3 regions of the Alteromonas sp. ABH4_452 genome follow, and region 2 is predicted to be linked to each of the others. Evidence: predicted binding sites of a transcription regulator. Region 2 holds the regulator's gene; each other region holds the start of a gene.
The links. Region 2 encodes sigma-54, which starts transcription at its own class of promoters, with help from an activator protein. Its sites were predicted from a motif close to GTTGGCACGNNNNTNGNNT; they were not measured.

Region 1: the regulator sigma-54 is predicted to act here: its motif matches at 3,333-3,351, upstream of glnA (glutamate--ammonia ligase).
Region 3: the regulator sigma-54 is predicted to act here: its motif matches at 4,514-4,532, upstream of ACYX4N_RS09105 (FlgO family outer membrane protein).

The regions. Positions count from the first base shown of each region.
Region 1 is NZ_CM149973.1:1,379,708-1,390,319, forward strand. Features, by position in the region: gene glnL (nitrogen regulation protein NR(II)) at 1-858, opposite strand, end outside; gene ACYX4N_RS05895 (DUF4124 domain-containing protein) at 989-1,561, opposite strand; gene glnA (glutamate--ammonia ligase) at 1,857-3,266, opposite strand; gene typA (translational GTPase TypA) at 3,727-5,559, shown strand; gene ACYX4N_RS05910 (response regulator) at 5,876-6,253, shown strand; gene ACYX4N_RS05915 (MalY/PatB family protein) at 6,521-7,696, shown strand; gene ACYX4N_RS05920 (Nramp family divalent metal transporter) at 7,747-8,943, opposite strand; gene ACYX4N_RS05925 (UPF0149 family protein) at 9,196-9,879, shown strand; gene ACYX4N_RS05930 (hypothetical protein) at 9,911-10,102, opposite strand; gene ACYX4N_RS05935 (CopD family protein) at 10,286-10,612, opposite strand, start outside.
Region 2 is NZ_CM149973.1:4,065,536-4,076,147, forward strand. Features, by position in the region: gene mlaF (phospholipid ABC transporter ATP-binding protein MlaF) at 1-433, opposite strand, end outside; gene ACYX4N_RS17430 (calcium/sodium antiporter) at 1,017-1,973, shown strand; gene ACYX4N_RS17435 (KpsF/GutQ family sugar-phosphate isomerase) at 1,976-2,956, shown strand; gene kdsC (3-deoxy-manno-octulosonate-8-phosphatase KdsC) at 2,957-3,505, shown strand; gene lptC (LPS export ABC transporter periplasmic protein LptC) at 3,502-4,080, shown strand; gene lptA (lipopolysaccharide transport periplasmic protein LptA) at 4,049-4,594, shown strand; gene lptB (LPS export ABC transporter ATP-binding protein) at 4,597-5,322, shown strand; gene ACYX4N_RS17460 (RNA polymerase factor sigma-54) at 5,396-6,877, shown strand; gene hpf (ribosome hibernation promoting factor) at 6,908-7,195, shown strand; gene ptsN (PTS IIA-like nitrogen regulatory protein PtsN) at 7,209-7,652, shown strand; gene rapZ (RNase adapter RapZ) at 7,736-8,581, shown strand; gene ACYX4N_RS17480 (HPr family phosphocarrier protein) at 8,581-8,853, shown strand; gene mgtE (magnesium transporter) at 9,027-10,385, shown strand; gene ACYX4N_RS17490 (response regulator transcription factor) at 10,440-10,612, opposite strand, start outside.
Region 3 is NZ_CM149973.1:2,123,193-2,133,804, reverse strand. Features, by position in the region: gene mnmC2 (tRNA (5-methylaminomethyl-2-thiouridine)(34)-methyltransferase MnmC2) at 1-2,104, shown strand, start outside; gene ACYX4N_RS09115 (FlgO family outer membrane protein) at 2,230-2,955, opposite strand; gene ACYX4N_RS09110 (FlgO family outer membrane protein) at 2,966-3,730, opposite strand; gene ACYX4N_RS09105 (FlgO family outer membrane protein) at 3,735-4,400, opposite strand; gene ACYX4N_RS09100 (GNAT family N-acetyltransferase) at 4,809-5,228, opposite strand; gene ACYX4N_RS09095 (VOC family protein) at 5,225-5,599, opposite strand; gene ACYX4N_RS09090 (GNAT family N-acetyltransferase) at 5,645-6,082, opposite strand; gene ACYX4N_RS09085 (DUF2938 domain-containing protein) at 6,169-6,654, opposite strand; gene ACYX4N_RS09080 (helix-turn-helix domain-containing protein) at 6,746-7,159, shown strand; gene ACYX4N_RS09075 (alcohol dehydrogenase family protein) at 7,227-8,405, opposite strand; gene ACYX4N_RS09070 (YcbK family protein) at 8,537-9,601, opposite strand; gene ACYX4N_RS09065 (L,D-transpeptidase family protein) at 9,643-10,612, opposite strand, start outside.

The DNA of each region.
Region 1 (10,612 bases), 1.8 Mb from region 2:
TGCTACCAGCGCATGACGTTTTGTTTGAATCGTCATCTGGCGCTCTATTCGCGTAACTAGCCTAATTTCTGGGTTAGGGGTTTGGCTCTCGGTTAAAGCCTGAATACTATTCCTGACTATATTGAGCACCGCCTGCTGAATCATGTCTGGGTCTAGTAAAAGTGGTGGTATGCTAGGGTCATAGTCGCGAACTATGGTTATAGGGTTGTCTGAATCAAAACGCATAAGACTACGTATTTTTTCAAGTGCTTGATGCACATTGCTTTCTTCGAATCTAGGCAGTGAATTCGGTCCTAGCAAACGGTCTACCAGGTTGCGCAGACGGTCAGACTGCTCAATGATCATACGGGTGAATTCTTTATGTTCTTCCGACAGCTCCTTTTCTAAAAGCTGCGCCGCGCCGCGAATGCCACCTAGTGGATTTTTTATCTCATGCGCTAAACCACGTACTAGCTCTCGAGCCGCATAATGTTGTGCGTTTTGTAAGTTTTCGCGAGAAATTCGTTTTTGTTGATCAATCTTTTTGACTTCGAACAGCAGTCGAGGGCCATCGTCAAAGTGTAAGTTGGTAACGGTCAAATCGGCAGAAACATAGCGGTTGTCTCTGAACGCTAGCTTAATTTCATTCTCGGTAAAGTCTTCACCTTTTCTAATGGCCGCTTTTAGTCGGGTAGTCTCTATTGTTCCCGGTAAGAAAAAGTCTTGAAGCGGGTGCCCGATAAGTTGCTTCAAGCCTGTTTCGAACAAAGCTTCACCCGAGTGGTTAGCGTAAACAATGGTAAGTTTGTTATCTACCATTACCAACGCTGTGTTTAGGCTATTTATAAGCTGTTGTGTTTCTAACTCGGTGGAATGCATCCGAGCTCGTCTCCTTTGCACTATAATTGTGCATTGTAGCTTGCAATGATGCGATGCGCGAGTAAGAGGCTAAGCAAACATAGTCTACTGAACCTCGGTGGTGCGCTTACAGAACAATGATTGCACGCTATTAGTTATTAATTAACGCCGATGCCTGATGTAGGTAAAGGGTTTGTTCTGGAGACGATGCAAGAGTCTTGCCCGTATTGTTCGTTAGCTCAACTTTGTAGGTATGTGCTCCACGATGGATACCTGAAAGTTTAAATACGCCTGAACTATTGCTTGCAAATGGGGCGTTATCGAAAATTAAGCGATAGATGGGCGCTTTGGGTGCACCAGTTTGTGCCGCAGAAATAATTAACTCACCTAGATTATTTCTAATAGTTGCTTCTGGTGCAGGAGATTTGATAACTACGCGATAATTTGGTTTAGGGGCATCAGGCTTAAGCGGTGGTGGGGGGGCAACTTTGGCTGCTGTAACTACGTTTTGCGTTTTATCATCGAATGCCAACGGCTCAGCATTTTTTTGCGGCTTATCGGTGAAAGTAATAGAGCCGTCTTTTCCTACCACCTTATAGATTGTTGTAGTCGATGGGGACGTCGTAGTCGATGCATCGGGAGCTCGTTCTGCCTCGTTCGTCAGTGGTTCTTGCTGCGCATTGTCTTGCTCTAAACCAAGCGTAGCGGCTTGCAAAGGTAACACTCCATTACTGCAACACAATAATAGGGAAGTTAAGCAGATATATCGCATCATGTTTTGCACGTGTTGTTACCTAATCATTGTATTTGAAAACTGCCAGCTTACTACTTTTATCATAAGAGGCCTGTGGCTAAATCTTTTAAGCGGTACTCAAATAAGGCAGCCCTTAGTTTACTGCCCAAGGTAAGCAAACGTATAAGCCACTTTTAGCGCAGACACAATGACATAGTAGTTAAATTGCAAACATAAAAAAAGCCCGCAGAGCGGGCTTTAGTATATATCGCTATACAGTGTGTTATTACACGCTGTAGTACATGTCGAACTCAACTGGGTGAGTTGTCATGTTAAGTTTAGTTACTTCTTCTGACTTAAGGTCGATGTATGCATCGATCATGTCGTCAGTCATTACGCCACCGGCTTTAAGGAAGTCACGGTCGTTATCAAGTGCTTCAAGTGCCATTTCAAGCGAGCTTGCAACAGTTGGAATTTCAGCCGCTTCTTCTGCAGGTAGATCGTACAAGTCTTTATCCATAGCATCGCCAGGGTGGATCTTGTTTTTGATACCGTCAAGGCCAGCCATTAGCATCGCAGAGAATGCAAGGTAAGGGTTAGCTGTTGGGTCAGGGAAACGTACTTCAATACGACGCGCTTTATCGCTAGTTACGTGAGGAATACGAATTGATGCAGAACGGTTACGTGCAGAGTATGCAAGCATTACCGGCGCTTCGAAGCCAGGAACTAGACGCTTGTAAGAGTTAGTAGAAGCGTTAGCGAAGGCATTGATTGCACGCGCGTGCTTGATGATACCACCGATGTAGTAAAGCGCTTCTTCAGAAAGACCTGCATATTTATCACCTGCGAAGATGTTCACGCCGTCTTTAGAGATAGACTGGTGACAGTGCATACCAGAACCGTTATCGCCAACAAGTGGCTTAGGCATAAAGGTAGCAGTTTGGCCGTATGCGTGCGCAACGTTGTGTACCACATACTTGTAAACTTGAATTTCATCCGCTTTCTTAACTAGCGTGTTGAATTCACAAGCGATTTCGTTTTGACCTGCAGTCGCTACTTCGTGGTGGTGAGCTTCAATTACAAGGCCCATTTCTTCCATAACCATACACATAGCAGCACGAATGTCGTGAGCAGAATCTACCGGAGGTACTGGGAAGTAGCCGCCTTTAACGCCAGGGCGGTGAGCCATGTTGCCGCCTTCGAATTCTTCACCTGAGTTCCACTTTGCTTCTGAAGAGTCAATCTTGTAGAACGAACCCGCCATATCTGTGTGGAAACGCACGTCGTCGAAAAGAAAGAACTCTGGCTCTGGGCCGAAGAAGCATGTGTCGCCGATACCTGTAGATTTCAAGTACTCTTCTGCGCGACGTGCAACAGAGCGTGGGTCACGCTCGTAACCTTCCATTGTTGAAGGCTCAACAATGTCACAACGGATGTTTACTTGTGTTTCTTCTGCGAAAGGGTCTACTACGCAGCTGTCTGCGTCTGGAAGAAGAACCATATCTGATTCGTTGATGCCTTTCCAACCAGCAATTGAAGAACCGTCGAACATTTTACCTTCTTCGAAGAATTCTTCATCAACAACACTTGCAGGAATTGATACGTGTTGTTCTTTACCTTTGGTGTCGGTAAAACGTAAATCTACAAACTTCGCTTCACTTTCTTTAATCAGTTCTAATGCCTTATCTACTGACATCGTGTCCTCCAGGTTTAATGTAAAAATGCGGAATGATCAGCTTCACTCCAACAGTGGCAAAAGTGAAAGCGATTATCATGCCATTTACAAGCATGCCGGTTTTTGTGGCATGGACAGGCATCTATCACTTCCATTTGAATAGCAATGCACCAGAAGGGTGCGTCAATGCTCCATAGTGGTGCTTTATTGTTACTTTTATGTCATCTAGCCTAGATCACTTTCTATCACACCACCACCGTCTCTGCTCAATTCGGTGCAATTAATATTGTCTATTTTTTAAGCTAAAGAGTTAATTCTAATAAAAGTGACTTCTTATCAAAAAAAGGTGCGCAAACGTCGTGGTTTTTCTGTACAATCCGCGCAAATTTCTCTATCTGCATTTTTTTGCAACAAATCTAATGCAGACTTATTCGATTCCCGAATTAAGTTGGCATCGATTTACACAGGCTCTATATTAAGCATGAATACCACTGATATTAGTAAATTGCGTAACATCGCAATCATCGCCCACGTTGACCACGGTAAAACCACCCTGGTAGACAAACTGTTACAGCAGTCTGGCACCCTTGAATCTCGAGGCGAGCAAGAAGAACGTGTAATGGACTCGAACGACATCGAGAAAGAACGTGGCATTACCATCCTAGCTAAGAACACAGCGATTAACTGGAATGACTACCGAATCAACATCGTAGACACCCCAGGACACGCTGACTTCGGTGGTGAAGTAGAACGTGTAATGTCAATGGCTGACTCTGTACTTCTACTTGTAGATGCACAAGAAGGCCCAATGCCACAAACGCGTTTCGTTACGCAAAAGGCATTTGCTCAAGGTCTTAAGCCAATTGTTGTTATTAATAAAATCGACAAGCCTGGCGCACGCCCTGATTGGGTAATGGATCAAGTATTCGACCTTTTCGATAACTTAGGCGCAACTGATGAGCAGCTTGACTTCCAAGTTGTTTACGCTTCTGCACTAAATGGCTGGGCATCACACGATGCAGACGAGCCTCAAGAAGACATGAATGCACTATTTGAAACTATCGTTGAACAAGTTTCTGCACCTGATGCAGACGTAGACGGTCCTTTCCAAATGCAGATTTCTCAGCTTGATTACAACTCATACGTAGGTGTAATCGGTGTGGGTCGTGTTAAGCGCGGTTCAGTTAAGCCAAACCAACAAGTGACTGTTGTTACTGCTGATGGCGAAAAACGTAATGGTAAAGTTGGCTTAGTTTACGGCTATCTTGGTCTTGCACGTCATGAAGTTGAATCAGCGCATGCTGGCGACATCATTGCTATTACAGGTCTTGGCGAACTTAAGATCTCTGACACAATCTGTGACCAAAACACAGTTGAAGCGCTTCCGCCACTTACGGTTGATGAGCCTACTGTAACCATGACCTTCCAGGTAAACACGTCTCCGTTTGCGGGTAAAGAAGGTAAGTATGTAACGTCACGTAATATCCTAGAGCGTCTTAACGACGAACTAGTACACAACGTTGCGCTTCGCGTTGAAGAAACTCAAGACCCTGATAAGTTCCGCGTATCAGGTCGTGGTGAACTTCACCTTGGTATTCTTATTGAAAACATGCGTCGTGAAGGTTACGAGCTAGCTGTATCTCGTCCAGAAGTAATTCTGAAAGAAGTTGATGGTGAAACTCAAGAACCTTACGAAACACTAACGATTGACTGTGAAGAAGAGCACCAAGGCTCAATCATGGAACAGCTTGGTCTTCGTAAAGCCGAAATGACCGATATGTCTCCAGATGGCAAAGGTCGTGTACGTATCGACTTCATTATTCCAAGCCGTGGCCTAATTGGTTTCCAAACAGACTTTATGACAATGACGTCTGGCTCTGGTTTGCTTTACCACACGTTCGATCACTACGGTCCATATAAGGGCGGTATTATCGGTAAGCGTAAAAACGGTGTACTTATCGCAAACGCAAACGGTAAAGCATTAACTAACGCCCTGTTTAACCTGCAAGAGCGTGGTCGCCTATTTATCGGTCACGGTGTTGAAGTGTACGAAGGTATGGTTATTGGTATTCACAGCCGTGACAATGACCTAACTGTAAACGCACTTAAAGGTAAGCAGCTTACAAACGTTCGTGCCTCTGGTACTGACGAAGCGCAAACCCTAGTTCCACCAATCAGAATGTCTCTTGAGCAAGCGCTTGAGTTCATCGATGATGACGAACTAGTAGAAGTAACACCTGAGTCTATCCGTATTCGTAAGAAGCTTCTTACAGAAAACGAACGTAAGCGTGCATCACGCGCACCTAAGTCTTAATATCCTTTAAGACTACATCGACTTTAAAAATGCCAGCTTTTGCTGGCATTTTTTATTTAGCGATTGAATTTTAATAAACCAATATTTGCCGCTAGGCTTTCCTATTTTTGAACGGTTGAAGGTTTTCTTTTCGAAATCACCAACTCAGTTAATTCACTGTAATAGTGAACATCGAAAAGCGTAAATATCGACCAAAGGTTAGTGGTCAAACATGCTTAGAGCTTCTATGCTTATTCAAGTACATGTTTACGCATTAACTCGTAAGCTAAGTCGTTGTAATATCGACGGCTAATGACCTAACAAAAGGGGAAGGGTAGTGTTTTCTGTAGCCGTTGTTGAAGATGATCCTATTACGCTAGACCTTATTACTGATGCCTTAGAGACGCAGTTAGACGCTACTGTTTTTCCATTTACGCGTAGTAAATTTGCAAGAGATTTCTTGCTGCAACAAACTTCCGACACTATAAGCTTGATCATAAGCGACCAAATAATGCCGGATTATGACGGGCTTAGCCTTTTAAAAACTTGTCAGTCGTCTGGTTTGGACGTCCCTTTTTTGCTTATTACTGCCGACCCTAACAAAGAGCTCGTTATTGAAGCACGTAAACTTCAAGTATCAGGCTTTTTAGCTAAACCCCTGAATATGGAAGAGCTGGTTCAAAAGTCGAAAGAAGCAGTCACACAAGCAAATTAGCCTTAAAGCTTTTTTGACATGGCACGGCTTCACTGACGCGACCACTTAATAACGAACACACAATAGCGAAAGTAAACAGGCTTTCACCGTAACCCGGTATGAAATGGAAGAGTCCACCTTGGCATTGCTCATTTAGCGCCTAAACTTTACCTCTATAAAAGTACATTTCGATATAGCAAATCTGAGTTAATTCATCTTAAGCCCCTAGTTTATGAGGCGCTAAAATTCTACACTGGTGTCATAAGTTTTTGAGCAACAGGATGTAATGTGAGCGCCTTATTCGATAATACCCCTTCTAGAAAAGATACGTTTTCGTTCAAATGGCAAAAGTACAAAGGAAAAGACATCATTCCTGCTTGGGTGGCTGATACCGAGTTTCGATGTGCTCAGCCAATCTTAGATGCCATCTCTGGTCAAGTTGAACATGGCAATATGGGGTATATACTGCCTGCCCATCACGCTGGTGCTATTCAGGCTGTAGTACGATGGCTTAAAGACAAGCATAATTGGGAAATCCAGCCCGAGTGGCTAGTGTGGACACCAGGAGTTGTACCTGCGTTCAACGTAGCGTGCAAAGCGTATTGTGACCCCGGCGATAAAGTGCTTATTCAAACGCCTAATTACCCGCCACTGCTGGCGGCGCCAAAGCTAAACGGCCTAGAGCGAGTAGATATAGGTACGGTTGTAGAAAGCGCGAACGGTGAACGTTTAGATAGAATCAGTGAAGTCGATGGAGCGCGCTATACACTGGACTTTGACGCGTTAGAAAAAGAAGCTGCGGATCCTAAGTGCAAGCTGTTTATTCTTTGTAACCCAATGAACCCTGTAGGTTCGGTACTTTCAAAAGCGGAGCTGGACCGCATTGCCGAAATCTGTAATGCGAACAATGTTAAGCTTTGCTCTGATGAAATACACTGTGACCTTATTTTAGAAGACGGGAAGCAGCATATCCCAGCAGGCCGCGAGGCTAATCTTGCTGAAAATAGCGTAACGCTTATGGCTGCCAGTAAAACATTCAATATTGCGGGGTTAGGTACGTCTTTTGCCATTATTCCTAATCGCCAACTGCGTCAGGCATTTACTAATGCCGCAGCAGGCATAGTGCCGTGGGTAACCGTATTAGGCTTAGCGGCAACAGAAGCTGCATTTACTCAGTGTGACGATTGGCATCAGCAGCAGCTTAGCTACTTACGTGAAAACAGAGACATGGTGTTTAACACCATCAACAGTATTGACGGGCTTAAAATGCTAAAAGCCGATGCGACGTTTCTAGCATGGGTAGACGCCAGCGGGCTTGGCGTAGAAAACGTTCAACAGTGGGCGGAAGAGAAGGGCGTTGGCCCATCTCCGGGTATTGATTTCCACAAAGCGGATCATTTCAGAATCAATTTTGGCTGCAGCAAATCCATGCTTCAAGACATACTCCAACGTCTCGCCAGCTAAAAAAAACTGTGGGGTCAGAGTCAGGACTCTGACCCCACACCTCAAAGGTGTTAGCTGAAAACACCGATCAGTTTATATAGGCCTAAACCAATCACTGTGCCTACTACCACAAAGCCTGCCAGATTACTTTTCCACGTGTTTCTAAACTCACCCAGCGCTGTGCTTTTGTTCATAACGACCAGCAAAAATATCGCGATAATAGGTAGCAGTAGGGCATTAGTTGCCTGCGCAAACAAAATAGCAGGTAGGGGCTTAAAGCCAAGTGCTGCAACACTTACCCCTACAACAATGATAATGAACCAAACAGCTTTAAAGCTTTTACTTTGCATATCATCAGATAGTCCTAGCGCGCCAGTTACGGCATAAGCGGCGGCTAAAGGCGCTGTAATGGCGCTGGTTAAACCGGCTGCGAACAAACCTAATGCAAAGAACCACTGTGCTTTGTCACCTAAAACCGGTTTTAGCTGCTCGCCCATGTTCGAAGCGTCCATAGTGGCCGCTTGATTGAAGAACGCCATCATTGCTGTTGCCATTACGATAAGGGTAATAAGCCCTCCCATACTGATTGCCCTAGCCGACTGGTTTCGACAGGCTATTACGGCGTCATTTTTATCCTGCCCTTTTGACGATTTCGCAACTAGGCTGGCGTGAAGGAATAAGTTGTATGGCACAATGGTTGTACCAATGAGGGCTAGCACAGTGGTAATAGCATCTGTGTCTAGTCGCGGTGAAGTAAGCTGGCTAAACATAGCAGCAATATCAGGCTTGGCTACAAGCAGCGTCACTAAAAATACCCCCGCCATGATAAAAACAAGATACACCAATACTGTTTCTATCCACTTGTAGCTGCCTGACCATAGCAACACAATTGCGATAGTGCCTAATATACTGGCCCACGGACCAATGCCTATATTGATAAACGCGTCCAGGCCGATTGCTGCGCCGGTTAGGTTGCCCGATTCATAGGCTGCGTTACCAATGCCAATAGCGCTAACAATGAGCACAATGAAGGCGTTTTTAAGCCATGGCTTATACGCCATGTTTTTCATTGCGCTTGCCAGGCCTTGGCCACTTGCTACACCAAGACGTGCCGCCATGTCTTGCAATACTATGGTTGCAAAAATGGAAAAAAGTAGCGCCCATACCAAGTGAAAACCAAAGTTTGCACCCGCCAAGCTTGCTGTAGTTACTGTTCCAGGGCCAATGAAGGCGGCCGCGATGATATATCCTGATTTATCTTTTGCCATTGCAACGACTCTTAGTTAAGTTTTGCTATCATGACAATAGGTGGGCGAGCACGCAACAGTACCGCTAAACCAATACAGTAACAGATTGGTTTTAAACCTATTGTCGCGTACCCAGTGCAAAGGACTTATTTTTTCTGCGTGCCTAACCCCAACTATGTGGGAGAAGTATAAGGTCAGAAAACACGCCCTCTGCAAAGTGGCCGCGCAGACTACCGTTTCGAGAAAGAGAACGCAAATTAAAAAAGGAAGGTAATGATGAAAGACGGGTTTCCAGTACACATCATCAGCGATATTGTTTCGCATCCCAATTTCAAAAATGTACTTCCGAATGCTTATCAGGTTGATGGGATGATCTTTGCGGTTGCCGCCGCACCAGAAATCCCCATGCCCGAGCAATGGATGCCTTGGCTCATTCAATCTAGTGATAGCAAGCTAGTAGATAAAGATGTCGATAAGCTTGCAGATACCCTGATGAACGGCTTGCGCTCCCATTTAGATTTAATGCGCCAGAGTAAACCACCTTTATCTAGTGAACTCACCGAAGCGATAGAAGTGAAAGGAGTGATGAGGCCTTCAAAGGAATTAGAAAGCTGGCTGAACGGGCTTTTACAAGTACATAAGCAGTTAGAGCCAGTGTGGCAAAATGCTTGGAACCATCTTGATAAGCGCTCTGCACAGAATACAAGTGACGACAAGGATAAACTAGCTGAACCTGCGGAGGCGAGGTTGTCCCGTTGTTTAAAACTTTTTTCAACGCTTGCCAATATAGAATTGGCTTTGTCCTACAGAAACGAAACGCAAGTTGCACAGCTTGAAAGTAATATACACATGCTTGTTAAGCAGTTGCCATCGGTACTCGCAGATTACACAAAGTTATCCGGAGAGCTGGCGCAAGCACTACCCAATCAATTCGAAACCTTTAACAAAGTTACTTAAGGCTTAATATAATCGGTCTCACCGTAGCTGGTTAACGCTGCCGTTGCTGTTGGTGACGTTGATTTAACGTGTGTTTTAGCGAAGCCGTGTAGCTATCTAGCTCAAGTTTCGCCTTCTCGTATTGCTCATTTAACAGTATAGAGGCTGGCTCTCTCATTAGCGCCTTAAACGCAATATCCGTCTGTTGTAGTAGGTGTTTGAGGTGTTGATTACTGTCATCCATGGTAAACATTCCGATAAAAACAATTCAATAAACCCGATATATCGTGACTCTCGGGCGGCTATGTGTGATGTCTACAACACTCTCTACATAAAGATTCAAAAACTTTTTTGCATCACACTGTAGTACGAATTCCTTGAATACTGACTTCCTTACTGACTATGGATGTCTGCGTGTAGCTAAGCCCTAGAAGGGTTTAACTACAGCTAGACATACAACTGCGAGAATAATTAACACTGGGGCTTCATTCAAAAAGCGATAGAAGCGTGGAGTGTGCCTATTTTCATCTCGTGCGAACTGCTTCATCAACTTAAACAAATAGAAGTGGTAAGCGTAAATAGCAAGTAGCAGCAGCAATTTTATGTGAAGCCATCCTGACATTTTAAACCAGGTGCCACCATAGCTGACAATAAGCGCAACGCCGAATGCCAGAGTTAATAAGGCGAATGGAGTAACGAAGAGCCACAATCGGCGCTCCATAACTTTAAATTCATCTTTAACTATTTGAGACTT
Region 2 (10,612 bases):
TTCCACCAGAAAGTTCGCTCGGCATTAATTGCGCGGCGCCTCTCAAACCTACGGCCTGTAGCTTTAAAGCGACAATAGTAGCTATCAAGTCTTCTGATAGATCAGTATGCTCGCGAAGCGGAAACGCCACATTGTCGAACACGCTCATGTCAGTGAATAGCGCACCGCTTTGAAAAAGCATGCTCATTCTACGACGGGTTTCGTAAAGAGACTTTCTCGACATAGAGACAATTGAATCGCCGTCGAATTTTACGTCGCCTTCATCTGGCGTTAACTGCCCGCCAATAAGGCGTAGCAGCGTGGTTTTACCTATCCCACTTGGCCCCATTACCGCAGTAATTTTGCCTTTAGGTACCTTCAATGAAATCCCATCATAAATGATGCGATCTGCGCGTTTAAAGGTTAGGTTATCTACTTCAACTAAATGATCCATAGTTACTTAAATGTCGACCCCTGACGCTGGATTAATTTCGTTTTTAACGGCAATATCAATCCACTTAGAAAATATTAAAGTGTATGAGCGATGTGCATATTCAATTTCTATGCCTTCACAAACATAACTCATAAAGTTTACTGAACAGTTTACTTTTAAGAGCCAACAAATTCAAAAAAGTTTACTCTGCAGTGTAGTTTTTTATGTTTACAGCCTGGCTTGTCTAGTAGACATGCCCACTGGGCTGCGTAATTTGGTGCCATTGTACGCTTTTTCAAGACACTCGCCAAAGTCAAAAAGTTACAAGTTATGTTCGATTAAGACGAATAATAGGTATCCCGCGCTGAAGTGATACCAATGCCTCAGCTAATTCTTATAGGCCGCTCCAATTAACATCCTATTTGGTTGTTTATTAACTGAAACTGAACGCCTTTGGCAGACCGATGAAGGCCAATTTAACTTTCGCTAGCGGCAGAAATTTACGGCAATTGGCCTTATTTGATGAAAATAAAGCATTACGAGCATAGGCAAATGGCACTCTTTTTGCGACAATCTATCGAAATACTAACTATTACAGGTTGTTGTGCTTTTAAACATTGTCATTTTTCTGGTTGGGCTGATTGTCTTAAGTTGGAGTGCAGACCGTTTTGTGTACGGTGCTTCCGCACTAGCAAAGAACATCGGCATCTCTCCTATGATGATCGGATTAACGATTGTCGCTATGGGCTCTTCGGCACCTGAAATTGTGGTTTCCGCTATTGCCTCTGCCAATGGCAATATGAACACAGCCGTGGGTAATGCCCTTGGTTCAAATATAACTAATATCGCGCTGGTGTTGGGTGTAACCGCCTTAGTGAAACCACTGCTTGTTTCGTCTACAACGCTTAAACGTGAACTTCCTGCGCTTCTCATTATCTCATTAATCGCAATCGGCTTTATGTTCGATGGCGAGCTGAAGTCTTACGAAGGGATAATTCTACTAGGCCTTTTTATTTTTGTTTTAGCAATGATGGCTTGGTTATCGCTACAAGTAGATAAAGAAGACCCGTTGGTTGCAGAGACCGCAGATGAAATCCCTAAAGGCGTTTCTAATACATCTGCACTTATCTGGATTGGTGTTGGCCTTGTTGTATTACCTTTAAGTGCCCACTTCCTTGTAAACTCAGCCGTGGAAATTGCCAGATACATGGGAATTTCTGATTTGGTTATTGGGTTGACGATTATAGCGTTTGGCACAAGTCTTCCTGAATTAGCGGCAAGTGTCGCAGGTGTGCTTAAAGGTGAAGATGATTTAGCACTGGGTAATATTATTGGTTCTAATATTTTCAACCTGCTAGCCGTGCTCGGTATGCCAGGCTTAATTGCCCCAGGCCTGCTAGACCCTGACGTTTATAACCGAGACATGTACGTTATGCTTGGTTTGACCTTGCTGTTGTTCTTGTTCAGCTTCGATTTAATTGGAAAGCGTACAATATCAAGAACCAATGGATTCATACTTCTGGCTTGCTTTATCGGCTACCAATACTGGCTGTTCGGATAATCATGAATACACAAACTCAGATGCACTATATTGAATCGGCGAAGCGCGTTATCGACATTGAAACGCAGGCTATTGCCAACCTTGCAGAGCGCTTAAATGATGACTTTATCACTGCATGCAACATTCTCTTCAACTGTAAGGGAAAAGTGGTTGTAAGCGGTATGGGAAAATCTGGACATATCGGTAATAAAATTGCGGCTACGCTAGCCAGTACAGGTACTCCAGCGTTCTTCATGCATCCCGGTGAAGCCAACCATGGCGACTTGGGTATGCTAAGCAAAGGAGATGTGCTATTAGCCATCTCTAATTCTGGTGAAACCAATGAATTAGTTAACTTGCTGCCCGTTGTTAAGCGCTTAGGTATACTGGTAGTGGCAATGACCAACAGTGCCGATAGTTCGTTAGGACAACACGCAGATGTAGTGCTGGATATTAGTGTAGAAAAAGAAGCGTGTTCATTGGGTCTGGCGCCCACATCAAGCACAACGGCCACACTGGTTATGGGTGATGCCCTAGCGGTAGCGCTGCTTGACCAAAAGGGCTTCACTTCAGACGACTTTGCCCTGTCACACCCCGGCGGAAGTTTAGGCAGAAAACTGCTGCTTAAAGTGAGTGATATCATGCTAAGTGGCAGCGATATCCCACTAGTAAATTTAAATGCAACTGTTGCTGATGCACTTTTGGAAATTTCCAAAAAGGGCCTAGGCATGACTGGTGTTATCGCACCCGATGGTTCGTTAACAGGCGTGTTTACTGATGGTGATTTACGCCGAATACTCGACGCTCGTGTAGATGTACACAGTGCGACAGTAGAAGATGTAATGACCAAAGGCGGCAAAACAACCACAGCAGATCAGCTAGCTGTAGAAGCCCTAAATCTAATGGAAACCCATAAGATAAGCGCATTGATGGTTACCGATGAAAAGCGCAACCCTGTCGGAGCCTTCAATATGCATATGCTTTTGAAAGCGGGGGTACTTTAAATGACGACAACTCTATACACCGATTTAGACCAAGCACTTTTTGAGCAGTTGGCAAATATTAAGTTACTGGTTTGTGACGTGGATGGCGTATTTTCAGACGGTCGCATTTACTTGGGCAACGACGGTGAAGAACTTAAAGCTTTTCACACCCGAGACGGATATGGCGTGAAAGCCTTGGTAAGTAATGGTGTTAACGTCGCCGTGATAACAGGGCGTCGCTCAGCAATTGTAGAAAACAGAATGAAGGCGCTAAACGTAGCACACATTATTCAGGGTGAAGAAAACAAAGCTGACGCCCTCGGCGAATTAATGAAAAGCCTAGGGTTGAACTCAAGCGAAGTTGCCGCCGTAGGAGACGATATGCCCGATACAGGTATGTATCAGCAGGTAGCGGTAAAAATTGCGGTTGCCGATGCTCACCCTTTTGTTGCAAAGCAAGCGAACTGGATCACCACACTTCCGGGTGGATTTGGCGCAGTTCGAGAAATATCGGACACCATTTTGCAAGCTAAAGGCGTTGCAAATGATATTTTCGGAGCTAGTGTATGAGCCAGTTTGGCTTCAATCGCTTAGGTTTAAGTATATCGGCGCTATTTATCTTAGCTATGCTTATGTACATCCCAACGTGGATGGAAGAGCAGCCTGAAACTCAAGGTAGTAGCGAAAATGATGCGCTCAAGCCTGCCTACAAGGCCAAAAACTTAACAACAACCTTGTACAACCAAGACGGTGAGTTAAATCACAAAGTCTTTGCAGAGTCGATGGAGCATTACGACCAATTAGGCTTTGTTTTATTCCAACAACCTAAATATACCCTTTATACAGAAAGCGCTTCATCACCTTGGGTTGTTACTGCGCAGGAAGGAACGCTTTATAACAATGAATTAATTCAGCTTGAAGATAGCGTTGTTATTGAAAATCAAACCAGCGATGATTTTGTCAAAAGTTTATCCACGGAATACATCCAGATAAATTTAGACACGAAACAAATGACATCTGATCAACCCGTTGAGATACTGGGTACGCAATATCTTATTTTAAGCAATGGGTTTAACGCGAATTTACGCACACAAGAATACGAGCTTTTAGATCATGTACAAACGACTTATTCCCCTAGCAACTAGCCTTCTACTTGCCATCGCTAGCGGTGCGGTAATAGCCAGTGAAGAAGATTTTTCACAACCCATTAAGATAGGGTCAAACACCCAATTTATTGATGGTAAAAACAAAACCGCGCTGTACAAGGAAGATGTACTTATTACCCAAGGTTCACTCCTAATCGAAGCTGATGAAGTAGAAGTAATAGCTACAGATGGCAGCGGCCGTGAAATATTTATCGCCCGTGGCAACCCTGCTAGCTATTCTCAATCACTAGAAGACGGTACACCGGTATCAGCGAAAGCCAATGAAATTCGCTATGAAGTAATTAATCGCACTATTTCTCTGGCGGGTAATGCTGAGCTACAGCAAGATACCAGTAAAGTGCAAGGTGATAAGATTACGTTCGATATGATTACGGAACAATTGCTTGCAACGGGTGGTGCCGGTGAAGATGGTGAAGGTCGTGTAACCACAGTATTTACTCCTGACACCATTCGTAAAACATCGTCTAAGAAAGACAACGAGGACAATGAATAGCAATGGCAACTTTGAGCGCTAAAAACCTTGCTAAATCGTATAAATCGCGACAGGTTGTTCGCGATGTAAGCCTTTCAGTGTCTACCGGTCAAATTGTTGGTCTTCTCGGCCCTAACGGCGCTGGTAAGACCACCACTTTTTACATGATTGTAGGCTTAGTCAACTTAGACAAAGGCAAGATCGAAATTGATGATAATGAGCTTACTCACCAGCCAATGCATGAGCGCGCACGCCGCGGTATAGGCTACCTCCCGCAAGAGGCATCAATATTTAGAAAGCTTACGGTACATGAAAATATCATGGCCATTTTGCAAACCCGTAAAGATTTAAATTCACAGCAGCAAGAAGAAGAAGCAGATGCCCTACTTGATGAATTTAATATCAACCATATACGTAATAGTACGGGCATGAGCTTGTCAGGGGGAGAACGGCGTCGCGTAGAGATTGCTCGAGCTCTGGCAGCAAAACCACAATTTATTTTGTTAGACGAACCATTTGCCGGTGTTGATCCAATATCAGTTAATGATATAAAGAAGATAATACAGCATCTGCGAGATAGGGGTATTGGTATCCTTATCACGGACCATAACGTACGCGAAACATTGGATGTTTGCGAAAAAGCGTACATTGTGAGTCATGGCGAGCTTATTGCGCAAGGAACTGCGGAACAGGTTTTAAGTAATCAAAAAGTAAGGGACGTATACCTAGGCGAACAATTCAGGCTATAGTTAGTGTAACCGAATTGTCATTTTTCAGTTTCGCTCTGGTATATTTAATTTAGAGCATTTAAATAAGACGTAGATGAAACCATCTTTACAGCTAAAATTTAGCCAACAACTTACCATGACACCTCAGCTTCAGCAGGCTATTAAACTGCTGCAGCTTTCTACGCTTGATCTCCAGCAAGAGATACAAGAAGCCCTCGATTCTAATCCGCTTTTAGAAGTGGAAGAAGGTAACGACGAGCCACAAGTAGAAAAGAATAATGTCGATAGTGACGATAGCGCTGCTGAAGCGACCGCTTCTGCATCAAGCGATACGCTAGAAGCAGGAGATGCACTGGAGAAGAATGATCTTCCCGATGAGCTACCTATCGACAGTACCTGGGATGAGTATTATTCGGCTTCTTCCGCGCCTGCACCTGGCCCATCTAATGATGATGAACAAATCTTCCAAGGTGAGACCACAGAAGACATCCAAGAACATCTTCTTTGGCAAATGCGCCTCACTCATTTTTCAGATACTGACCGCGCTATCGCTACAGCAATCATCGACTCAATTGACGAATCAGGTTATTTAACCGTTACTCTTGACGACATCTTAGAAGCGGTCAACGACGATGATCTAGAAGAGCCTATCGAAATGGACGAAATAGAGTGTGTGCTTAAGCGCATTCAAATGTTCGACCCCATTGGTTCAGGTTCTCGTACACCTCAAGAGTGTCTTATGGTGCAATTGCGCCAGTTTTCAGAAGACACACCGTGGCTTGCTGAAGCGAAGCAGCTTATTGAGGAATATTCAGACTTACTGAGCAGTAAAGACTACCGCACGCTAATGCGTAAGAGCCGATTGAAAGAAGATCAGCTGCGCGAAGCAATGCGTTTACTTCAAACCTTGAATCCTCGCCCAGGTAGTGCTTTAGTTACTAAAGAGCCTGAGTACGTTATTCCTGATGTCTCAGTAACCAAGAAAAATGGCCGTTGGGTGGTTGAGCTGAACCCCGACAGTCTGCCTAAATTAAGCGTAAACCAACAGTACGCAGCGATGAGTCGTCGTGCCAAGAACAGCAGCGATTCACAATTCATCCGCTCACACATGCAAGAGGCCAAGTGGTTCATAAAGAGCCTTGAATCTCGCAACGATACCTTAATGAAGGTTGCAAATTGCATTGTGCAGCAGCAAATGGGCTTTTTTGAGCACGGCCCGGAAATGATGAAACCAATGGTGCTAAATGATGTCGCAGAAATGGTAGATATGCACGAATCGACTATTTCGCGTGTAACAACGCAGAAGTATATGCATACGCCCCGTGGCATCTTCGAATTGAAGTATTTCTTCTCAAGCCACGTAGCAACAGAGTCAGGTGGTGAGTGTTCATCTACAGCGATTCGTGCATTGATCAAGAAGTTAGTGGCTGCGGAAAATCCTAGCAAGCCGCTAAGTGATAGCAAGATTGCTTCATTGTTGGCCGAGCAAGGCATAAAAGTCGCTCGGCGAACAATAGCAAAATACCGGGAATCATTGTCGATCCCGCCGTCGAACCAACGCAAAAGCCTTATTTAAACGGGCTTAATAATATAAGGAAGACGAAATATGCAAATCAACCTTACTGGTCATCATGTCGAAATCACCGACTCTTTGCGTAATTATGTCGATACGAAGTTCAGCAAACTTGAACGTCACTTTGATCACATTTCTAATGTGCATGTCATCCTGAACGTTGAAAAATTAAATCAAAAAGCTGAAGCGACTGTTCATTTAAGTGGCGCTGAAGTATTCGCATCCTCAGAAAATACCGACATGTATGCGGCGATTGACAGCATGGTTGATAAACTCGACCGGCAGGTAATCAAGCATAAGGAAAAACTGAAAAAACATTAGTAGTTAATTGAGCATGGATATACAAGCCATCGTAAGTCTGGACCGCACCGAGTGTGCGGTTCAGTGTAATAGTAAAAAGCGAATTCTTGAGATCATCGCTGATATCGCTGCCAAGCATAACGACAACATCGACCAGGCAACGGTTCTAAATAGCTTGATGGCTCGAGAACGTATGGGTAGCACGGGTATTGGTAACGGGATAGCACTGCCTCACGGTCGCTTGGCCGGCCTTGAGAAGGTAATAGCAATCGTTGTAACAAGTACACCAGCTATCAACTTTGATGCCCTAGACGAAAAGCCCGTAGACATATTCTTTGCTCTTCTCGTTCCCGAAGAGCAAACCGAAGGACACCTTCAGACACTGGCTACCGTAGCCGGTAAGCTAAGCGACAAAGAAACGATTAAAACAATACGTCGTGCAACAACCAGCGACGAAATTATTTCTGCATTAAGTTAAACAAAAAGTGCCTACACCTCATAGGTAGGCGCTTTATTCGACAACTCGTATGTGATGAAACCAGAATATAAGGGAGAGTTTAGGTGAAGCTGATCATAATCAGTGGTCGTTCGGGGTCTGGTAAGTCTGTCGCACTTCGCGCATTGGAAGACTTAGGTTATTACTGTGTTGATAATATCCCAGTAAATTTGCTTCCCACCCTCACCCATACTGTTGTTGATGAATACGATCAAGTTGCGGTAAGTATTGACGTTAGGAACCTACCCAAAAACCCTGACGACTTGGTAGAGATTCTAGACTACCTGCCTTCTTCTTGGTCGATGACTATAGTGTACATTGACGCAAGCGATGACGTTCTGGTTAAGCGTTTTAGCGAAACTCGCCGTCTTCACCCTTTAGCTAAGCTAAATAAGTCTCTATCGGAGGCTATTAGGGCGGAGTCTGCGCTTCTTGCGCCAATTACTGAACGCGCCGATTTATACCTAGATACAGACAAGCTAACAATACATCAACTCGCCGAATTGATCCGTGAACGTATATTGGGTAAGAAAAGTTCACGCCTTGTTCTTGTCTTTGAGTCGTTTGGCTTTAAACACGGCATACCTAAAGATGCTGACTACGTTTTTGACGCGCGTTTTTTACCTAACCCGCATTGGGAGCCAGACCTTAAACACTTAACTGGGTTAGATGCCCCCGTGGAAGTATTTTTAGGCTCACAACCCGTAGTAACCAAATTTATTTGGCAGATTCAAAACTTGATGACCACATGGCTTCCCCATTTAGAACGCAACAATAGAAGCTATGTGACTGTGGCTATCGGTTGCACTGGCGGCCAACACCGCTCAGTCTATATTGCCCAAACCTTGTCGAAAACGTTCAGCGAAATACACCCTGATGTTCAAATTCGTCACAGAGAGTTGAACCAGTAATGACTATTCAAAAAACGCTTACAATCGTCAATAAACTAGGCTTACACGCCAGAGCAGCCACGCAATTGGTTAAGCTTGCTAATCAGTTTCATGCCAAAATCATTTTGAAAAAAGGCGATAAAGAAGCCGATGCAAGCAGCGTCTTAGGCTTGATGATGCTGGAAAGTCACCAAGGTGAACAGGTAGATGTTATTGTCGATGGTGATGATGCGGTCGATGCACTTGCTGCCATTGAAGAGCTGATTGAGGGCAGATTTAACGAAGACGAATAGTCTCAACCCGAATATCTCTTGACGAATTAATCAACAGCTAGCTTAGTAATTCCAAATTCTTGCGTAAAAGCCACGCAATTATCATGACAGACTTAATATAATTGCGATATTCTACGCACACTTAGGCTACACAGCCTTTATTTTCCATATCAGCTTAGTAGGAATAACGCCTTATGGCAGAAGCGCTTGTTTCTAAATACGTACAAACCCAATTACGCGCACTTAACGCAGCGTTGATAAACGGTCAATTTGTATCTGTACGTAAGCTTCTGCTTGAACTTCCCCCTTCAGACGTTGCGCATATTCTCGAATCTAGCCCTAGCAGGACCCGTGATGAGTTGTGGGAGCTAATTGATAGCGACTTTCACGGTGATATTTTAGAAGAACTCTCTGATGATGTTCGAAACGGTATTATCACAAAGATGCTCCCCGCCAATGTGGTTGATGCACTTGAAGAAATGGATACCGATGACTTGGCAGAAACGCTGAGTAGCCTTCCTGAACCTGTGTTGGCAGACATTCTTGATTCAATGGATGCACAAGACCGCGTACGTGCAGAGCAGGCGTTGTCTTACGGTGAGGAAACCGCTGGTTTCATCATGAACACCGATACCATTACCTTGCGTCCAGATGTAACCATTGATGTGGTTCTTCGCTACATTCGCTTAAAAGGTGAGTTACCAGAAAATACGGACACCTTCTATGTGGTCAATAGAACCGATAATCTGGTCGGTATCATCCCTGTGGCCCGTCTTCTCACCGCAGATACCGACGACAAAGTGTCTGATGTCATGGACGAAGAATCAGAGGCGATTCCGGTAAACATGCCCGACGATGAAGTGGCAAGCCTGTTTGAGCGTTATAATTGGCTTTCAGCGCCGGTAGTTGATGAAAATCATCGCTTAGTTGGGCGAATTACCATTGATGACGTGGTTGATATCATTCGTGAAGACGCCGAACACTCAATGATGAGTATGGCGGGTCTTGATGATGATGAAGATACCTTTGCACCGGTTATGCAAAGTACTAAACGCCGCTCCGTCTGGCTGGCAGTAAATTTAGTGACTGCGCTAATGGCAGCAATGGTAAGTGACTTATTTGAAGCCACGCTAAGCCAGCTTGCCGTATTAGCCATATTAAATACTATCGTACCGAGCATGGGCGGCGTGGCTGGTAACCAGACACTAACCCTTGTTATTCGGGGTATGGCGCTCGGTCATGTAAATGCCAGTAACTCGCGTTGGCTTATCAGTAAAGAAATCTCGATTGGCTTTTTAAATGGGGCAATTTGGGCAGTGCTTATTGCCTCTGTTATCGCACTTTGGAAGCAAGATTACATGCTGGGCGTTATTATCGCCTTTGCGATGATGGTAAACATGATTGCGGCAGCGCTTGCCGGCGCAACTTTACCCATGATCATGAAGCGCCTTAAAATAGACCCAGCGCTTGCTGGAAGCGTTATTCTAACTACGATAACAGATGTAGTTGGTATCTTTGCCTTTTTAGGTACGGCAACGCTGTTTTTAATTTAAGCCTAAAAAATAATCATCCTTAATTAGGATCTAGCGATTTTTGATATTATGCGCTCAGGCAATTAACGAATTGGCTGTATACCCATTAATATTCAGTTTGTATCCGACACCCCATACGGTTTGTACTAGCTGTCCGCCATTTTCAATACTGTTAACCTTATCGAGTTTACTGCGTAGACGATTAATATGGGTGTTTACCGTATGTTCGTACCCTTCGTGATTATAGC
Region 3 (10,612 bases), 1.9 Mb from region 2:
TGATGAAACCCAACACGTTTTTGTTGCTGGCAACGACCTTGCTGAACGCTGGCAACAGTGGCGCAACCCAACTTTTGTCATTGCCGAAACAGGTTTCGGGACTGGGCTTAATTTCTTAGTTGCTATGCGTGCTTTTAACGAATTTAAAGCAGCGAACCCGAATCATCCACTTAAGCACCTGTACTTTATTACCACGGAAAAGTTTCCACTGCCTCAACAGGATATGCAGCGTGCACTAGAAGCTTTCCCTGCCCTTAAAGACGAAGCGCAAGCACTCGCTGCACTTTACCCTATGGGACTTGAAGGTTGTCATCGCTTACATTTCGATAAGCACTCAACCACGCTCGACCTGTGGATTGGTGATGTTCACGAGCTTTTACCTCAATGGCATTCCCCTGCAAATGGACTAATCGATGCCTGGTTTTTAGATGGTTTCGCACCAAGCAAAAACCCCGACATGTGGACCGACGCTCTGTTTAGCCAAATGGCTCGCTTATCAAAAACCGGTACAACCTTTGGCACATTTACCGCCGCAGGCATAGTAAAGCGTGGGCTAGCTGGTGTGGGTTTTAGCATTAAAAAACGCAACGGCTTTGGCCTTAAGCGTGACATGCTGACCGGCGTTTTTAACCAAGACAACGAAAATGTGCAGCATAAACTTCGCCTGCCTGCTGGCCCCTATTACAGGTACGCTAACGGCAGTTTAGATAAAACAAGTAAAGTAGCAGTAGTAGGATCCGGCCTTGCTGCAGCCACTGCGTGCCTTGCGTTAGTGAAGCGCGGTATTAACACCACCTTGTATTTCGATGGGGACACTCTTGCAAGCGGCGCGTCCGGAAACCCGCAAGGCGGCTTTTACCCGCAGCTTCATAGCGAAGCAAGTATTGCCAGCCGCATTCAGGCGCACAGTTTTTTGTATGCTAGACAAGCCTACGATCACACTATTGAACATGCAAAAGCCTGTGGCCTAGCCGACGTTGCCCATGATTTTTGTGGCGTTATTCAATTAAGCTTTAACGACAAGGTAGCGGAACGCCAAAATAAACTGGCAGCAGCCGACGTATGGCCTGAAGCTTTAATTAAACCCGTGGACAACAAAGAAGTGAGCGATATCGCTAACCTAGCTCTTCCCTACTCTGGCTTATACATTGGCTTGGGCGGATGGCTTTCTCCTCCACAGCTAGTTAGTGCCATGATTGAAGAAGCTCTTCAAAGTGGCAAGCTCACGCTGAAACCCAATCATACCTATGTATCCCATAAAGCGATTGAGGGAACGCTACGTAATGTTGACGGCGGTGCTTCAACCGGCGCTCTTGATACGGGTGATGTGGTTATAACTAAAGATGGCAGCGTAAACGGGTCAGCGACACATAAAGTGCAAATTTGTTTTAACCTTGGTGAGCCTGAGAAATGTGCTAAGGGTGATCTTGATAGCAACACTTTCGATAGCGACTTATCGCAAGAAAACGTTATTGCCGATCATCTTATTCTTGCCCTTGGCGCAGGTGCGGTAAACGCTAGCGATTTTGACTGCCTGTCCCTTCGCCCTGTTCGCGGCCAGGTTGAAGCCATCCCCACCCAAATGCCAATTGAACAGCTCAAAACGGTATTGTGTCATAAAGGCTATATGACGCCTGCGCTCGACGACAGACACGCACTTGGCTCAACCTACGTGAAAAACGACTTAAGTACCGATGTGCGAAGCGACGAAACTGAAACGAACCTTGCCACACATGAACAGGCGCTGGCAAATACCGACATCGTGCAGGCATTACAACACGACGGCCAAGCAAGAGCGGCAACGCGCTTAGGTTCGCCCGACCACCAGCCTGTAGTCGGTGTACTGCATGATTTTAATGCGTTGAAAAAACACTACGATATGCTAGGCGTGGGCAAGCCGTTAACCAGCGCGCCTGTGTTGCCTGAAAGTGTAGTGTCCACCCTTACTTGCTTAGGGTCACGAGGGTTAACCACAGCGCCATTAATGGCAGAGGTTTTGGTAAGCAGTCTATGTAGGGAGCCGCTACCTTTAAGCAATGATCTGCTTAATGCCGTTAACACCAGCCGCTTTATGACGCGAGAAGCGATTAGAAGTCAGGGATAATAAACCGAGAGGTTTTTGCGAAAATTCTCCTGTCCTTAAACACAATAGATCGGATATTTAGAGGTTTTAAAGCGAACATGAAATGAGTTCGCTTTGAAAAAACAGAGCGCAATGGAACTAAATGGCTAGTTTACGCTAGCCATTTTATTTAAATCCATCACGATAAACGCAGGAATGTATACGTTGGCGCTTGCCACCACTTGTTTATTTTCCAGCGACACAATACGGGCGTTTACGCGTACGCCTCTGTCATCTTCAATAATGGTGCCGGTTACAACATGGTCCATTTCAACCTGTTTAGCGAGTGCAGTACCATCTCGCGTGAGTACGAAATCGCCCACTGGCGTTACGGTAATGCCACCTGCAAGTTTAAAGTCGACAACCGCTAACCCAAAGTCTTGCAGCTCAGCAATTAGATACTCTGAAAGCTGATTGCCTAACACGGTGCTGTCGCTCAACGTCTGATTAAGCCTTACAAAACTCGCCACACCCACCATATCTTGCTGCGTAAGACGGGTTGCATTGTCCATCAACTCCATCGCAAGCTGCGAAGCGTAATCGTTTAAACGTTTGTGCGTTTGTGAAGGTGAATAGCCATTGTGTAGCGGGTCTTTGTAGCCCGGCTCTACTTCCACGTGCTGTTGATATTGTCTATCGCGAGAATCTGGTGTGTACTCTAACCCTGAGCGGCTTGGTACAGGAACTGGCTCAGCGTGATGCGTAATTTCACCGTCTTCACCTAACCAAAATGAGCCAATAGACTCTGTGCTAGTGCACCCTGTCATACATACACTTAGCATAAGGCCAACCGCTACCCAGCTATTTTGAACAAGCTTCTTAGTAAACACCATACTGAAACTCCTAGCCGCGACTTAGCTTAACGCCATCGCGCATACCGTTTTGCTGGCTACCGTCACTTGGAATAAGTGCATCTACAACGTAGAACGGCACTAGCATTTGCGCAGTTGCCACCACTGCACGCGACTCCATGCCTAAAATACGGGCGTTAACTAACACGCCACCTTGGTGCTTGGTCATGGTTCCGGTTAACACGTATTCAATAGGCAGGCTGCTGCTCAATTCCAAATAGTCTCGGCTTAATACAAAATCGCCATCGTCAGTAATGCGAATATACTCGGTGGCTTTGAAGTCGATAACCGGCACGCGGAATTTATGCAGTTCGTGAACAAAAGATTCCGCCATCTGACGGCCAAGCAAATCTGTTTTCTGCAAGTCAGTATCTAGCAGTGCGAAATGGGTTACACCAATAGGTGTCTTGTTATTCACGTATTCCATATTGGCGATTAAGTCTTGCGCCATGTTCTTCACATAGTCGCCAATATGCTTGGTAAGAGGCCGACCTTTATACGCGCCCTGTACGCTCGAATACAAAGGAGGTTGACCGATAGCGCCATACGCGTCCATACCCTGAGACTGGGTATCATTGGTATTTTCAACTGGCTTTGAGGGAGCGCGGTCGGCGGCAGTGATATCAATCACGTTCATGGCTGGGCGCTGAGGCGCTTGTTCTGCTACCTCTTCTTCCCCCATCATCATAGAGCACCCGCTGACGCTTAGCAGTGAAGCACAAAGCGAAAGCGCTGCGTATTGATTTCGTCTTTTCATGGGGTTACCTCGTACCTTCAGTTCTGTATAACTTGCCATTTCTGGTGGTTACTTGTTCTTCTCGCCAAAACAGTTCGGCTGGGAAAAAGCGTGTTGCTGCAGCGACAATGTTTTTATTTCTAGCGTTGATAATTCGAGCGTTAACCACCGCACCAGACTCTTGATACACCATAGTGCCGGTAATATAAAAATCGACGCGCTCAATGTTGGAAAGCTGGTCGATATTGCGCGTTAACACTCTGTCGCTCTCGTCACTAACAATTATATCGTTCGAAAGCTTAAATTCTTGAGTAGAAAAGCCTCTTTTCGTGGCCTCAGTAATCATTCCCTGCTCAAGTTGATGACCCAACAACATTAGCGGGTGTTGATGGTCAGCACTGTATTTCATAGTATCGGCAGGTACAAAGCCAACTACCGCATAGCGAGACTGACGCGCTGGACCCACATCAGCAAAAAGTTCGTTCGCCAACATATAGGTGTGGTATTCCACATTCCCCAATGCCGATACGTCGCTGGCATCGGTTTGCGCAAATTGACTCTTAGGTTCGTCAGATGAAGAGCAACCAGAGAGTAAGCCCAATATAAGCGCGGTATATGCCAAGGCTTTCGTGACTAAGCGACCATTTTCTGTCAGCCAAGCGTGAGAGACAGGTTTTGTGATACTTTTCATTACACGTGTCCAGTGAAAAACGTCAAATTACTATCGGAAAGAAGCAAAAACTCATCAAAAAACGTGATCAGCTACTTCGCAAACCGACATTTTCAGTGTCTTTAAGCAGGCTTTTGCAAAATTCGCACCAAAGAGAGGCTGCTAGTAGCATTGAACGATACATTGAGGGATAAATTGAAAAAAATTGCTGATAACCAAGTGACGTAAAGCGCCTAGTTTCAGGAGATGTACCTTTTTCAGCGCTAAATGAGTTTGATGTTTATAGCCAGAGCGTTCTTAAAAAGCGGAGATGACTTGCCGCCTTAGGACAGAAAGCTGCCGATATTAAATAGGCAATGATCACAATGCCATGTGATTAAAAAACTTAAGAACTCCCGGGACTCTCATGCCACGTTAATGACCAGGTAGCTAAATAAACCTGCACATGCCTAGACCTAAACTTTCACCATCACGAGGTTCAAAACCGAACTTAAGATAAAAACTTTCCTTACCATGCGCAGCCAATAAGCCAATGGTTGCGCCAGGTGCGCAGCAAGACTCTAAATGTGCAATCAAGGTGTTCATTATTTTCGATCCCAAACCTTTATTCTGATGTTCTGGATGAATAATGACGTCTTGAATGTAAAAATACATTGCGCCATCGCCAATCACCCGACCAGAGCCTACAAGGTTGTCGTCGAGGTAAATTGTTGCCCAAAACAACGAGGCATCAATACTCTTTTGAACAACCGATAAACACGGGTTATTCCATCCAATCAATTTTCTTAAACTTGCAAAGTCTTCAGCTGACGGAGGACTTTCTTCAACGGTGTAATTCGTATGCATCATTCGTCATTCCGCCCGTCGTTCTCGCAAAAGCTACCTAATTCGGTAATATGAAGTAGTTCGCCCGACGGGCCCCATAGATAGAAAACACTTCCCCAACTTTGCTTCTCAATTGAAGATATTTTCGTTTTATGTAACGAGCGCGAGCACAAATCAAAAGCGTCCTGAATGTCTGCTACACATATTTGTAGCATAAAGTTATTCGCCAATTCAGGATTATAGAAGCGCTGAAGAAAGAAGAGACAATCACCATTTTCAAACAGTGTTAGGTCTTCATTTACATATTCTGCATAAAATCCAATCTCAGAATAAAATGCTTTAGAAATGTCGTAGTTTTTGCTTGGAATAAAAGTCTTAATATCTATGACGTCCATATCTTGAGAATTCTCGCATTTCGCTGCTTTAAATTTAAATCGTGGCTAAATGGCAATAACAGCAAGCATGTCTTCGCCATCTTCATCTAATCCCACCTCTTCGAAACCAAAACTTGAATAGAAGGTTTTAGCGACAGGATTCTTGGGGTTATAGCATATCTCAATAAATTTAAGCTCAGAAGTTTGCTTTATAAGCGCGATAGCTTGAGACAAAGCAACTCTGCCAATTCCTTTATTTTGATGGCTCTCATCAATCATAAAGCGCCAAATGGACACCTTAGTTGGCGTTTCCTGAACCCACATCAAGAATCCTACGGGCTGGTCGTTGCAATAAATGGCTTTACAGGTATGGTTATCATTATAAAAAGACTCAACCAGCGACCACATATTGCACGCAACAAACGCTTGTTGATCTTCCGCCACGTCCAAGTCACAAACCTGTTCATAGTTAGATTTGTTTATTTCTTCCAGTGAAATTTTCATCCTGTTTTCTTTTACGCTCGTTTTATTTCAATACGCATTATAAGCCGAACTTTATTCAATTAATCAACAAGCGATTATAGCCACGTCTAAAGGACGGGCCTAAGAACCAATGCCGAAAGGTACAACCCTAAGCCAAATACTGCATGGTTTAAAACGCTGTGTAGGCGAACAGCGTTAGGATTAGGCGTTTTCGACGCAGCAATTCCTGCGCCCATTCCAGGCTGCAATACGAAAAATGGTGCAACGACTGTGGCTATACCTAGTGCTAAAGCTGGCCCTGCCGATGGTTCTAGCAACCAAGCCTCTCCAAATATAAGAAAAAGTAACACCGCATAGCCAATACCAATCACATAATGCACTGTCCACCCAATGGATTTTTCACCACTCACAACATCGGCGTTTGCAATAGAATTATGCGAGAACCGCCCTTTTCTCATATGCCCTATCCAACGCCCTACCATGCCCCAATTAGTTGGAGCAATACCAAACAGTTGTTGCCTTAGCAGCGCCCATAAATCCATCACTAGGGTAGCCCCAATACCAATTAGCACGATTAAAACAATATTCTGCATATTCACACTCAACAGCTAGTTACATTTAATTAGAGATGATAGCCTACAACTTCAAGTTAACTTTAAGTCAAGCAATCCTTTGGAAAAATGTATGGAAATATCTCAGGTAGCCAAAAAGTCAGGAGTGTCAGCATCTACACTTCGGTTTTATGAAGAGAAAGGTCTTATCAGTTCTATTGGTAGGCAAGGTATACGTCGTGTGTTTAGCCCGAATGTACTAGAGCGTCTTGAGTTAATAGCATTAGGTCGCGCTGCAGGTTTTTCTTTAGAAGAGATTGCGGGCATTTTGGGGAACGAGGCAAAGCCTGAAATTGATCGTGAGCTACTACTGAGAAAAGCTAATGAATTAGACGGAACAATAATGAAGCTCACAGCCATGCGTGATGGTCTGAAACATGCGGCAGCCTGCACAGCACCAAGCCACTTAGAATGCCCGAGATTTCGTCGTTTGATGAACCTTGCCGGTGCGGGGGCAATAAAAGGCTTAGCATCGAGTAAAAAGTAAAATGCCCGCATTGAGCGGGCATTTCATTGTCATCTAAATCAATTTAACCGTAGTCGAAACATAGCACTCATTGTTTCAAACTATCGATATAATCCTGTTGCAGTGACGTCTGCTTAGGAGGCAGCAACACAATTTTACCCACGTGCTTTTTCTCAGAGAAATCTTTTTGCGCTGTTACGATATCTTCTAGCGGGTAGGTTTTAGCTAGCATAGGTTTTATTTCACCTCGCTCAATATATGAAACAAGATTTGGAAAAACCGGCTCGTCCCACGCAGTACAACCAATAAAGGTAAGATCTTTTAGGTAAAAGTTGCGCATATCAAGGGTGACTATTGGCCCCGCAATGGCGCCGGATGAAGCGTAGCGACCACCGCGTTTCATAACCACGGACATTTGAGTGAATCCTTCACCTGCAACGTTATCGATAACTACATCTACCGACTTTTCTCCTAACACTTCAACTAGGTCGCTGTTGCGTTCGATAACGCGGTCTGCACCTATCTCCTTGAGCACGTCCATTTTATTCTTACCAACAACGGCGGTAACAGTCGCACCACGGCGTTTAGCTAACTGCACAACAGCAGAACCTACGCCTCCGGAAGCCCCAGTCACCAAAACATGCTCGCCTTTAGAAACGCCGGCTCGATGGACCATATTTTCAGCAGTACCATAAGCACAAGGTATAGTTCCGAGTTCGGCATCCGACCAATCGCACTCGACAGCGAAGGCTTCACTCGCGGTTATTTTTACGTACTGGGCGAAAGCGCCATCGAAGTCTGACGCCATCCAAATATTCTCTAATGAGTCCCAAGAGTCTTTTCGGATGCAAGAACGTATCAAAATTCGCTCTCCGATACGTGTAGGGTCTACGCCTTCTCCAACGGCTACGATTCGACCACAACAGTCAGTCCCTTGAATAAACGGAAAAGGGGTTTGTTCATTCCATCCACCGTCTAACTCTTCTGCTGCGCTTGATTTCTCTTCATCGTTCTCGTCCAACGCGTCAGTGCCTTGCGTGACTTTAGAAGAATACCAACCTAATCGAGTATTAATTTCCGTATTATTAACTCCCGCTGCTAAAACCTGAACTAGCACCTCGCCAGCAAGCGGTTTTGGCATGGGAACATCGGTGTAATTTAACTGCTCATAACCACCGTTCGCCATGGTCACCACAGCCTTCATAGCCGTATCGTCAGGTTTTACATCGAATCTCTGCTTGTCGCCAAGCAAACTAGTAATACTCATAATCTCTCTTACGTTTAGGATTAATAACAATTAATACGCCCAAAATAACGTATGCCTGATGCTCATGCAAAGCAGCTACGTTTTTACGGTTAACATTTAAACGGCTGTGTAGTGCTTAAAGTTTACCGAAGTTAGGGCTTTCGCCAACGCGCTTTAATTCCACGGGTGTCAATATGAATAAATGGACCTCGGTGAGGTTTAGGTCCGTAAACTCCCAAACCACCAATTAAACCTTTATATTCACTGCGTTTATTCAGCTCTGCAATCATGTTGGCCATAACGTCAGCATCTTTAATATTTACTACACCGTCGCTATTCAAATCGTCCATTCGATAGTTACCGTCATTATCTACAAAAATGTCGGCAGCATCGCCATATACATGTCGGCTAAATTTCACGTTACCGATTGACTTGTTGTACTGAGGTGTTCTATAGCCGCTCATGATCACCATGTTTGAAACATGAATATTGTTCATATTCATTTCTCTTCTAAGCATTTCGAGCTTTAAAAGTAGAGACGGACGAAGGTATACAAACTTCGGGTAGCCAGAGCGCTGTTTACTGGTGAACTCTTTTAACTTGAAATGGGGAGACAACAATAAGTCTTGGTTATTTTTAGTAACTTCAATAAAGCCTTCAGGTTCAACGTAAACATCTTTATTTTTAACTTCGCTTTCATCTGGATAAGGCCCTATATGATAATATTTTAGGCGTCCGCCTTGGACTTCCTCGGCAGGAACCATAACAAATACATTTAACGACATATTGACCTGTCCGTCTTCACTTCTTATTTCTAGACGCTGCTCACCAGGAGTATCTTTCGCCTTCCAGTGCCATGTCATAGACTTGGATTTTTCAACCATCACGCCGTTTTCAAACAATTGGTAGGTTTTGTCCGGCTGCGGATAAATAATTTCTAGCTCTGTAATCTCTTCAGGCAACACGAATAAAGAAAAGACGTTGTAAGGCACCACGATATTATTGATCTTTAAACTGAACTCAGCGTCCTCCAAGTGAGCTTGATTCTCAACGACAACTGGCTCATGTGGTGCTCCCTGAGTGCTTCTTTGAGAAACTATCTTCTGAACCTTCTCGGCACTTTTTGCATCTGCGCCCTGTGCAAGAGCATTCGCAAAATGTGCGTTCAAAAGTAATGCGAATGCCACTACTGAAACAATTAGGTTGTTCACTATCATCTTCATTTGCCTTGTTACCACTATTATTCGTTTATATTCTTTTACAGAGACGCTACCTGAGTAAGCGCCTTAGCATCGCGTCTATCGCGCTGATAGATATCATTTCTGAAGTTCACCGTACCGTCTTGTTCAGCCCACGCAGTCCAATACACCAAATGAATAGGCAAAGGTTCTTCAAGGTGGAAGGTTTTTGACTGGCTTAATTCACGAGCTGTTATGACATTGTCCATTAGACTCTCTACGCCCTGCTCTTCTGCAATTAACTTTGCTAGTGAAAAAGGGTCTTCCAATCTAATACAGCCGTGAGACGCTGCGCGGTTTGTTTCACTAAACCATTGTTGATAAGGCGTATCGTGCACGTACACAGCGTGTCGATTCGGGAATAGGTATTTAACCTTGCCTAACGGATTTTTTTCGTTGGGAAGCTTTACTAGAAAATGATCAAACTGATAAGGCTTTATGTTTCCCCAATCGATTGTATCGGGGTCAACCAACTCTTCATCAACAAAGCTATTTTTACGAATAACAATGTTGTTTTCTTCTAAGTAGTTAGGGTTATCTGCTACTTTTGGGGCGATCTCTTTAGTCGTAATCGAAAGTGGTATACGCCATTCTGGGTTAACTACAAATTTTTCGATATGATCGCTAAAAGAAGGCGTAGCCCAACTTGGCTTGCCTACTACCACATCTTTAGTGGCTTTTACTTTACCTTTACTAATATAGCGAAGGCGGAACTCTGGAATGTTGACTAACACATAAGCATCGCTGTCTTTTTCTTCGAACATCTCCAAGCGTGTTATATTCAGTGCTAATTGCTTGGCTTTCTCATCTGCCGACACATTTAGTGCAGCAAGCGTTTTTCTGCCCACTACACCATCAACTAGAAGGCCATGACGGCGTTGAAAATCTTTTACCGCATTTTCGACATCTGTATCGAAAACGCATGGCTCGGAGTGAGCCGCTGTAAATGCGTGAGTGCAATTTGTATTAATCGAGGTGTATTCTCTACCT